4 regions of the Streptomyces sp. SD31 genome follow, and region 4 is predicted to be linked to each of the others. Evidence: riboswitches for the same ligand, from Rfam matches in the RefSeq annotation. Region 4 holds a riboswitch; each other region holds the start of a gene.
The links. Region 4 has a riboswitch for cyclic di-AMP ahead of ACTMVF_RS20565 (NlpC/P60 family protein). Riboswitches for the same ligand answer to the same signal wherever they lie in the genome.

Region 1: another riboswitch for cyclic di-AMP. It lies ahead of ACTMVF_RS16185 (peptidoglycan DD-metalloendopeptidase family protein); the one in region 4 lies ahead of ACTMVF_RS20565 (NlpC/P60 family protein).
Region 2: another riboswitch for cyclic di-AMP. It lies ahead of ACTMVF_RS29750 (M23 family metallopeptidase); the one in region 4 lies ahead of ACTMVF_RS20565 (NlpC/P60 family protein).
Region 3: another riboswitch for cyclic di-AMP. It lies ahead of ACTMVF_RS06675 (transglycosylase family protein); the one in region 4 lies ahead of ACTMVF_RS20565 (NlpC/P60 family protein).

Annotation. Positions count from the first base shown of each region.
Region 1 is NZ_JBQHCX010000006.1:421,620-423,811, forward strand. It holds gene ACTMVF_RS16185 (peptidoglycan DD-metalloendopeptidase family protein) at 1-901, opposite strand, end outside; cyclic di-AMP (ydaO/yuaA leader) riboswitch at 906-1,063, opposite strand; gene ACTMVF_RS16190 (alpha-galactosidase) at 1,371-2,192, opposite strand, start outside.
Region 2 is NZ_JBQHCX010000015.1:160,008-162,199, reverse strand. It holds gene ACTMVF_RS29755 (M16 family metallopeptidase) at 1-817, shown strand, start outside; cyclic di-AMP (ydaO/yuaA leader) riboswitch at 1,046-1,208, shown strand; gene ACTMVF_RS29750 (M23 family metallopeptidase) at 1,222-2,007, shown strand.
Region 3 is NZ_JBQHCX010000002.1:597,643-599,834, forward strand. It holds gene eno (phosphopyruvate hydratase) at 1-49, opposite strand, end outside; gene ACTMVF_RS06675 (transglycosylase family protein) at 381-1,076, opposite strand; cyclic di-AMP (ydaO/yuaA leader) riboswitch at 1,081-1,280, opposite strand; gene ACTMVF_RS06680 (transglycosylase family protein) at 1,487-2,192, opposite strand, start outside.
Region 4 is NZ_JBQHCX010000009.1:101,216-103,407, forward strand. It holds gene ACTMVF_RS20565 (NlpC/P60 family protein) at 108-1,274, opposite strand; cyclic di-AMP (ydaO/yuaA leader) riboswitch at 1,283-1,436, opposite strand; gene pcrA (DNA helicase PcrA) at 1,845-2,192, shown strand, end outside.

The DNA.
Region 1 (2,192 bases), on a different contig from region 4:
GGTCCAGGTCCGAGCCGTAGTCCGGCGTGGTGCGGATCTCGAAGTGCAGGTGCGGACCGGTCACGTTGCCGGTCGCGCCGGAGAGGCCTATCTGCTGGCCCGCGGTCACGGTCTGGCCGGCCGAGACGGAGAGCGACGACAGGTGGGCGTACTGGGCGTAGTAGCCGTCGGCGAGCTGGATGACGACCTGGTTGCCGTAGGCGCCGCCCCAGCCCGCGGAGACGACGGTGCCCGCGCCAACGGCCTTCAGTGCGGTGCCGGTCGGGGTGACGAAGTCGACGCCGGTGTGGTACCCGCTGGACCACATGCTGCCCGCCACCTTGTAGGCGGTGCTGACGGCGGCACCGGCGACGGGGGCGGAGAAGCCGGTGGCCGTGTCGGCGCTCCGGGCGGCCGTGGTCGTCTTCTTCGACGCGGAGGACTCCGTGGAGGACTTCGTGGAGGACTTCGAAGCGGACGAGTCCTTGGAGGGCGCCGAAGAGGAGGAAGGCGACGAGGACTTGGGGGCGCTCGCCGTGGCCTTCTTGCCGATCGTGAGCTTCAGACCGGGGTGGATCAGCGACGGGTCCTCACCGACGACCTCGCGGTTGTCGGCGTAGAGCTTCTTCCAGCCACCGCTGACGTTCTGCTCGTCGGCGATCTTCGAGAGGTAATCGCCGACTCTCACCGAATAGGTCCGCACGTCCGTCTTCTTCTCGGCGGCCTTCTTCTCGACCGCCTTCTTCTCGGCGGCCGGAAGGGACTGAACAGCCTTTTCCGAAGTGGACTGCGAGGGAGCGGCGTGGGCGCCGGTAGCTCCCATGAGCGGGAGGGCGAGAGCGGCGCCACCGGTTCCGGCGACGGCGATGGAGCGGGTGAAGCGCTGGGACTTCGGGCGGCGGTGCTTACCCTTCGCGGGCATGGCGAATTCCTCTCCGGCGCCTGCGAGGTGAGCTGTCGGGTGCGGGCTGGAGATGCCCGGCCGCGCCGAAACGCGGCTTTACCCCTAGCCGTTCCGGAGACCGGAACAGGCGGTTGTACCTGTGGGTCCCCCGCTCCTGCCGTGGTCGGGTGAGTGTGCGCGGGCTCCGGGCGGCGGCAGGATTGGGCGTCCGTCCGGATTGGTGGCGAACGTAAGCGAGGAAGACGCACGGGAACAAGTGAGGGGTTCCGTCCGAATGCGTTCCTGTTGATCCCTTGTGGGAATTCCCGGTCACCCTCCGTGGATTATCGGCGTGTCACGCGACCCAAAACCCCTGGAAAAACACGCGAATTACGTGAACATGACGGGCGACGCACGGTCACGAATATGACGCTCCTCACGTGACACCGCTCCAGCTTCCTTTACGCCAGAGCGAGTTGGAATGAAGGCACCAATTCGGACAGAACCCCTAGATGCGACGCAGTCGGATAACCGTCGCATCAAGGTCACCCTGCAATCCGGTGCGCAGTCCGTGATGCACCAGTACGGCACCTCGGTGAATTTCGCCCGTTTCAAGGCATTCGTACGACTCTGTCGGGTCGAGGGCGCGCAGCCGCAAGGCCGGCAGGGATTCGCCGTAGCTCTGGGCCTGGAGCCAGGCGAGGACGACCGTCTCGTCCCCGAGTACGTACTGCACCGCGCTCAGCCCGCCCCGCGGCGGCCGCAGCCGATAGAGGTCGCCGCGCTGCACCACGGGCCGGATCTCCTTGTAGAGCGTCACCCATTTCCGGGCCTCGGCGAGCTCTTCCTCGCTCCACTCGGAGAGGTCACCGCCGACGCCGAGCACGCCCGCCATGGCACTCACGAACCGGAAGCGCAGCGAGCTGGCCCGGTGGTTGAGCATGGCGTTCGGGCTGTCGGTGACCCAGGCGGCCATGACCCGGGCGGGATGGATCTGACTGAAGCCGTGCTGGATGGCGAGCCGGTCGAGGGGGTCGGTGTTGTCGGAGGTCCACACCTGGTCCGTACGGCTCAGCACGCCGAGGTCGATCCGACCGCCGCCGCCCGAGCAGGACTCGAAGGCGACGCCCGGGTGCGCGGCCCGCAGCCGGTCCAGCAGGCGGTACAGGGCGCGCACGTGGTCGACCCACAGGCGCTGCGGATAGGGCTCACCGGGCCAGCCGGCGTCGGTGAAGCAGCGGTTGAAGTCCCACTTCACATAGTCGATCGGGGCGCTGGAGAGGAGCCCGTCGAGCCGCTCCCAGAGGTACTCCTGGACGTCGTCGCGCGC
Region 2 (2,192 bases), on a different contig from region 4:
CGACTCCGCGGCCGTACGCGCCTTCTACGAGCGGCACGTGCGCCCCGCCACCTCCACCGTCGTGGTCGTCGGCGACCTCACGGGCGTGGACCTCGACGCCCTGCTGGGCGACACCCTGGGCGCCTGGACCGGCTCCCCGGCCCAGCCCCGGCCCGTTCCGCCGGTCACCGCGGACGACACCGGGCGCGTCGTCATCGTGGACCGCCCCGGCGCCGTGCAGACGCAGCTGCTGATCGGCCGCATCGGCCCCGACCGGCACGACCGCGTGTGGCCCGCGCAGGTGCTCGGCACGTACTGCCTCGGCGGCACTCTTACCTCCCGCCTGGACAAGGTCCTGCGCGAGGAGAAGGGCTACACCTACGGCGTGCGCGCGTTCGGGCAGGTCCTGCGCTCGACCCCGGACGGCACGGGCGCGGCCATGCTCGCCATCAGCGGCTCCGTCGACACCCCGAACACCGGTCCGGCGCTGGACGACCTCTGGAAGGTCCTGCGCGGCGTCGCCGACGAGGGGCTCACCGACGCCGAGCGGGACTTCGCCGTGCAGAACCTCGTCGGGGTGGCGCCGCTGAAGTACGAGACGGCCGCCTCCGTGGCGAACACGCTGGCCGACCAGGTCGAGCAGCACCTGCCCGACGACTACCAGGCGACGCTGTACCAGCGGCTCGCCGCGACCGGCACCGTCGAGGCCACCGCGGCGGCCGTGAACGCCTTCCCGGTGGACCGTCTGGTGACGATCCTCGTCGGCGACGCGGCCGAGATCCGGGAGCCCGTCGAGGCCCTCGGCATCGGCGAAGTCACCGTCGTGGCCGCCGAGTAGCAGGCCCACACCGCGCCCGGACACCGCGCCGGGCGACGGCACGCGCGCGTAAGGGGCCCTGGTGACTTCGAAGCCACCAGGGCCCCTTTATGCCCGAATTGAGGGAAAGGTTGCCCGTCTGGCCTGTGGGATGCGCTACAAAAGTCGCGATCCGTTTGGGGATTGAAAGTCGCGCCGCTTAGCGTCTTCCGGGCTGTCCGTCAGGCAGTGCGCCGCGCCCGCGGCACCGGACAGCCATCGCCGAGTCCCCGTACGGCGCGAGCCAGGGGAGCCGGGGACCCACCGTAGTCCCTGGGGTGAATCGGGCGCCCGCGCAGCCGCGAGGGGGTCCGTAGGAGACCTTCCTGCTCCGAACCCGTCAGCTAACCCGGTAGGCGAGAAGGAAGGAAAGGACCAGCCACTACATGGCGTTCACCTGCGCCACCGGGAAGAACCGCCCCACCGGGAAGCACCGTCGCCCCAGCCGGTTCGAACGCTCCACCGCCCGCGCGGCGGGCGTCGCCGCTCTCACCGCCACCGGCGTCATGGGCACCCTCGCCGCCCCGGCGCTCGCCGCCGAACCCGCCGCCGAGCAGACCGGCCTCATCCCCGTCGTCACGATCGAGGACTCGATCGCCGACCAGATCGACGCCCAGGCCGCCGCCCAGGAGCAGGCCGCCGAGGAGGCCGCGGCCCGGAAGAAGGCCGCCGAGGAGGCCGCGCGCAAGAAGGCGGCCGAGAAGGCCAAGCAGGAGCGCGAGGCCAAGGAGCGCGCCGCCCGTGAGGCCGAGCGCAAGCGCCTGCTGTCCTACGTCGCCCCGATCTCCGGCTCGTACGTCTCCACCGGCTACAAGGCCGGCGGCGCCGTCTGGTCCTCCGGCAGCCACACGGGCGTCGACTTCCACGCCGCCAGCGGCACCTCCGTCCACGCGGTCGGCTCCGGCACCGTCGTGGAGGCCGGCTGGGGCGGGTCGTACGGCAACAACATCGTGATCAAGATGAACGACGGCACGTACACCCAGTACGGCCACCTGTCGTCCATAGGCGTCTCGGTGGGCCAGACCGTCACCCCCGGCCAGCAGATAGGCCTGTCCGGCGCCACCGGCAACGTCACCGGACCGCACCTGCACTTCGAGGCCCGCACGACGGCGGAGTACGGCTCCGACATCGACCCCGTCGCCTACCTCCGCTCGCACGGCGTGAACGTCTGACGCCTCCACCGCGCCTCCCCGAGGCCGCTCTCCCCGAGGACTCACCCCGCGGACGGTCTCCCCGAAGCCCCGGCTCCCCGAGCCGGGGCTTTCGGCGTTTCGGACGACCCGCTGTCCAAAAAATATCCATGGATTCCGACCCGCCATCGGAAATTCCAGCAGGTTGCAATAGAGTCACTGAACAC
Region 3 (2,192 bases), on a different contig from region 4:
CTCGCGAGTCGAGGATTTCCCGGGCTACGACGACGTCGATGGACGGCACGAGCATCTCCTTCGTGGATGTGACGCTGGTAGTGCGGGGCTGTGAGCCTTGCGACTAGAGCCTAACCGCCTCGGGGACCTCGGCAGCCGACCGACCGTCCCGTGGACAGAACCGAACCGTACCCATTGTTCCCTACCGGAACAAAGGGCGGGAACAAAGAGGGGGAACAAAAGGTGGGTGACATACGGGAAAAGAAAAGCCCCGCCCCGGTGCGTACGGGGGAACACGCACCGGAGCGGGGAGCCCGTGGGGGACGGGGGTGACCCTCACGAGGTCTTCGCTATGAGGTCCACGGATGTGAGGGCCCTGTGGTTCAGCTGCCGCCCTCGTATTACTTCAGGTGCAGCTGCTGACCCGGGTAGATCAGGTTCGCGTCCTCGACGATGTCCTTGTTCAGCTGGAAGAGCTTCTCCCAGCCGCCCTTGACGTCGTGCTCCGCGGCGATCGAGCTGAGGGTGTCGCCCTTGACGACCTTGTACTCGCCGTCACCCTTCTTGACCTTCTTGCCGGTCGGGGTGGTGACGGTCTTGGTGCTCTTCTTGGCGGCCGGACGCTCGCTGGAGCGGGAGGCCGACTGCTCCTCGGTGGAGCGGGTGGTGCTCTCGCTGCTCTGCGAGGAACCGCTCGACGAGGAGCCGGAGCCGTTGTAGGCGGCGCTCGACAGGCCGGTGCCGCAGTGCGGCCAGGCACCCTTGCCCTGGCCCGCGAGGACCTTCTCGGCGATCTCGATCTGCTGGGCCTTGGTGGCCTGGTCGGCGGTGGAGGCGTACGCCGTGCCGCCGTACGCGGCCCACGTGGAGGCGGAGAACTGCAGACCGCCGTAGTAGCCGTTGCCGGTGTTGATCGACCAGTTGCCGCCGGACTCGCACTGGGCGACGGCGTCCCACTCGGAGGCGGTGGCGGCGGAGGCGCTGCCGGCCGCCATCAGCGGGGCGGCGACGGCGGCGGCGCCGGTGACGCCGACGACGGCTATGGCGCGAGCGGCCTTGGACGGACGACGGTGCTTGCCCTTGCTGGAAAACAGCATGGAGAGATCCCCTCACCGACGCCTGCGAGGTGAGCTGTCGGGTTCGGGCCGGTTGAGTTGCCCGGCCGCGCACGGTCGCCTTTCGGCTCCCGCTGCGCGGCTTCACCCCTAGCCGACTCCGGCCGTGCGGCCCCGAAGGGCCTCAACTGCCGGACCCGGCGCTTACCTTGGGTCCCCCGCTCCTGCCTACGGCGCTTGACGCGACGACTGTTCCCGTACGGCCGCTGGCAGGATTCGGCGTTGCGGCAGCCGGGGCTCGTGGTGACGAGCGGTCATGACCGTAGCCACGCGATTCGCGGAATTTCAAAGACGATCAGGGCTTCTGAGATCTATCTCTCACTGCATTCAAAGCGGACATTCAGTGCGAAATCATGACGCGAACTCCGGCTGTTTTTCACCCCGTTCGCCCCCTATTCGGTGGGGACTTCCAGGGTCTGACCGGGGAAGATGTGGTTCGCGTCAGTACCGATGGCCCGCTTGTTCGCGTCATACAGCGCGGACCATCCGCCGTCGAGGTCAAGGGAGTCGGCGATGGAGGCGAGAGTGTCGCCGGCGCGCACGGTGTACGAGGCATGGCGGCCGGAGGACTTGACGGCGCTCTCGGTCGCCTCGCTCTCGTCGGCACTGGGGCCACGATGACGCCCGGAGCCGGTCGCTTCGGAGTCGATGGCTCCGGTGTCGACGAGACTCCGGGAGCCCTCTCCCTGCTCCGAGTTGTCCCGATTGTCGCCCTTGGACGTCTCTACGGGTGAGCCATCGGGCGACTGTGAGGCGCCCGTGTCGGCGGACGTATCGGACTTCGAGGAGTTGTCCGTCGTAGAGGATGAAGAGGGCGAAGAGGAGGAAGGGGCGGAATCCTGGGATGATTCGGACGAGGTGTCGGGAGAGCCGCTCGGCGAGTTCGAGGAGTCGGAGGAATTCGAGGAGTCACCGGACGGGTTCGTCGCATCGGACGAGTCCGATGAGCCCGACGAACTCGATGAATCGAGCAATCCGGACGATCCGGATACTTCGGAGGGCGAGTCCTCCGCGACGCCGGTGTCGAGGTCGAGGTCGACCGAGCCGGACTTCTGAGTCAGCCCGTTGAGTACCGCACAGGTGCCCCAAGGGCTGGTT
Region 4 (2,192 bases):
GCCGTACGCGAGTGCGGCGCCGTGCGCCGGTGGCTCTCACGCGCGCGTGTCGGAAGTGCGCCACGCGCGCGTGCGGGTCGGAAAGTGCGCCACGCGCGCGTGCGGCGTCAGGCCGGGCGGACCACGCTGTGGATCGACGACTCCCCGTCGTAGTAGATCGACTCCTCGCGGACGTAAGCGCCGGGCTTCGGGGCGTGGATCATCATGCCGTTGCCGATGTAGATGCCCACGTGGGTGACGTCGTCGTAGAAGAAGATCAGGTCGCCGGGCTGGGCGTTGGAGAGGGAGACCGTGGTGCCGGCGTTGACCTGGTCGTAGGTGACGCGGGGGATGTCCACGCCGGCGGCCTTCCAGGCGGCCTGGGTGAGGCCGGAGCAGTCGTAGGAGTCGGGGCCGGTCGCGCCCCAGACGTACGGCTTGCCTATCTGGGAGCGGGCGAAGGCGAGGGCCTTCTCGGCCTTGGTGGCGTACGAGGAGTCCGACGCGGACGAGTCCGAGGTGCTCGAGTCGGACGGCTGCTCGGTGCTCTCCTGCTGCTGGGCGGCCTCCTGGCGTTGACGCTCCGCCTCTGCTTGCTGCCGGGCCAGCTCTGCGGCCTTACGTGCGGCCTCCTCCTGCTTGCGCTTCTCGATCGCGGCTAGGCGTGCCTTTTCTTCCGCCGTCAGCTTCGAGAGGAGTTCGCGTGCGTCGGCGAGCTTCCTTTGGACGGTGGTCTTGGCGGTCTGCAGGTCGTTCTGCGACTCGGTGAGCGTCTCGAGGCTCTGGGTGGCCTCCTGGCGCTTCTTCATCGTCGCGGACTGCTGCGTGAAGTAGTCGTCGACCGCTTCCTTCTGACGGCCGGTCATACGGTCCATCAGCTGGGTCTGGTCGAAGTAGTCCTGCGGGGTGTCCGCGAGGAGGAAGGTGGCCGTGTCGGGGGCGGTGGCGCCGGTGCGGTACTGGGCGGCGGCGTTGCGACCGAGTTCCTCGCGTGCGTCGTTGAGCTTCTGGGTGCGCTGGGCGACGTCGTCGAGGAGGGTGTCGACGCGCTTGCGCTGCTTCGCGGTCTTCTCCTTGGCCGCGTTGTACTTCTCGGTGGCCGACTCCGCCTGGCGGTAGAGGTCGTCGACCTTCTTCTCGACCTCTTCGAGGCTCGGCTTGTCGTCTGCCGAGGGGCTCGCGTTGGCCGTCTGGGACAGCAGGGCCACGGAGGTGAGGGCCGCCGTGGCGAGGGCGGGGGTCCGTATGCCTGCTACGCGCGTACCCGCGGGACGCGACTTGCGGTGCGACGCCAAGGGAGGCGACTCCTTCCGTACTCCGCCTACCGAGTTAGCTGTCGGGTTCGGGCGGGTGGTCCGGAAGGGTTGCCCTACGGCCTGTCCCTGGGCGGGATCGGGCCGATTCACCCCAAGTTCGGTGGGTCCCCGGCTCCGGCAGCGCGGCGGCGTACCGGACTCGGCGGAGGCCGCGCGGCCCGGCGACGTTCGCCGGAGGGGGTCGTACGGCCTGTCCGGCACGGTAGCCAACTCGTGTGGCCCCTGTGAAGGTTGATGTTCGATATGCCCGATACATTTTCGTGACCTTGAGTCAGGGCGTTGCGGACTGTGGTGGATGTGGGTGGGTGTGTAGGGATTTGCGATTTTTGGGTGGAGCGTTGAGTTTGGGTGGTTCCGGGCTTATGGGGTGTCGGGACTCTCGGCGGGCGGGGTGCGGGTTTTCGGTCGATTGCGGACCGTGACGGGAAGGGTGAGGAGGGTGAGGGGGCGGGGGAGGGGGTGGATCTGGAAGATCATCCGGTGTTGAAACAGGCGATGTTCTCGGGGTGGCCGCGGGCTGTCAGTGGGGCGCCCTAGACTCGGAGAGCGATGAGCAGCCTCTTTGACGACAGCTTCCTGGCGGACCTCCAGGCCCCACGCGGCCACGAGGAAGAACTCCCGCCGCCGCCCGAGGACGATCACACTCCGGAGCCGGTTCCGGACGATCTGTTCGGCGGGAAGTTCGACGTGCCCCCGGACCGGGACGCCTACTACCGCGACGGCGCCCCGCGCCCGGCCATCGACGCGGCCGCGCTGCTGGAGGGGCTGAACGAGAACCAGCGTGCGGCCGTCGTCCACGCCGGCGGCCCGCTGCTCATCGTGGCCGGCGCCGGGTCCGGCAAGACGCGGGTGCTCACCCATCGCATCGCCCACCTGCTCGCCGAGCGGAATGTGCAC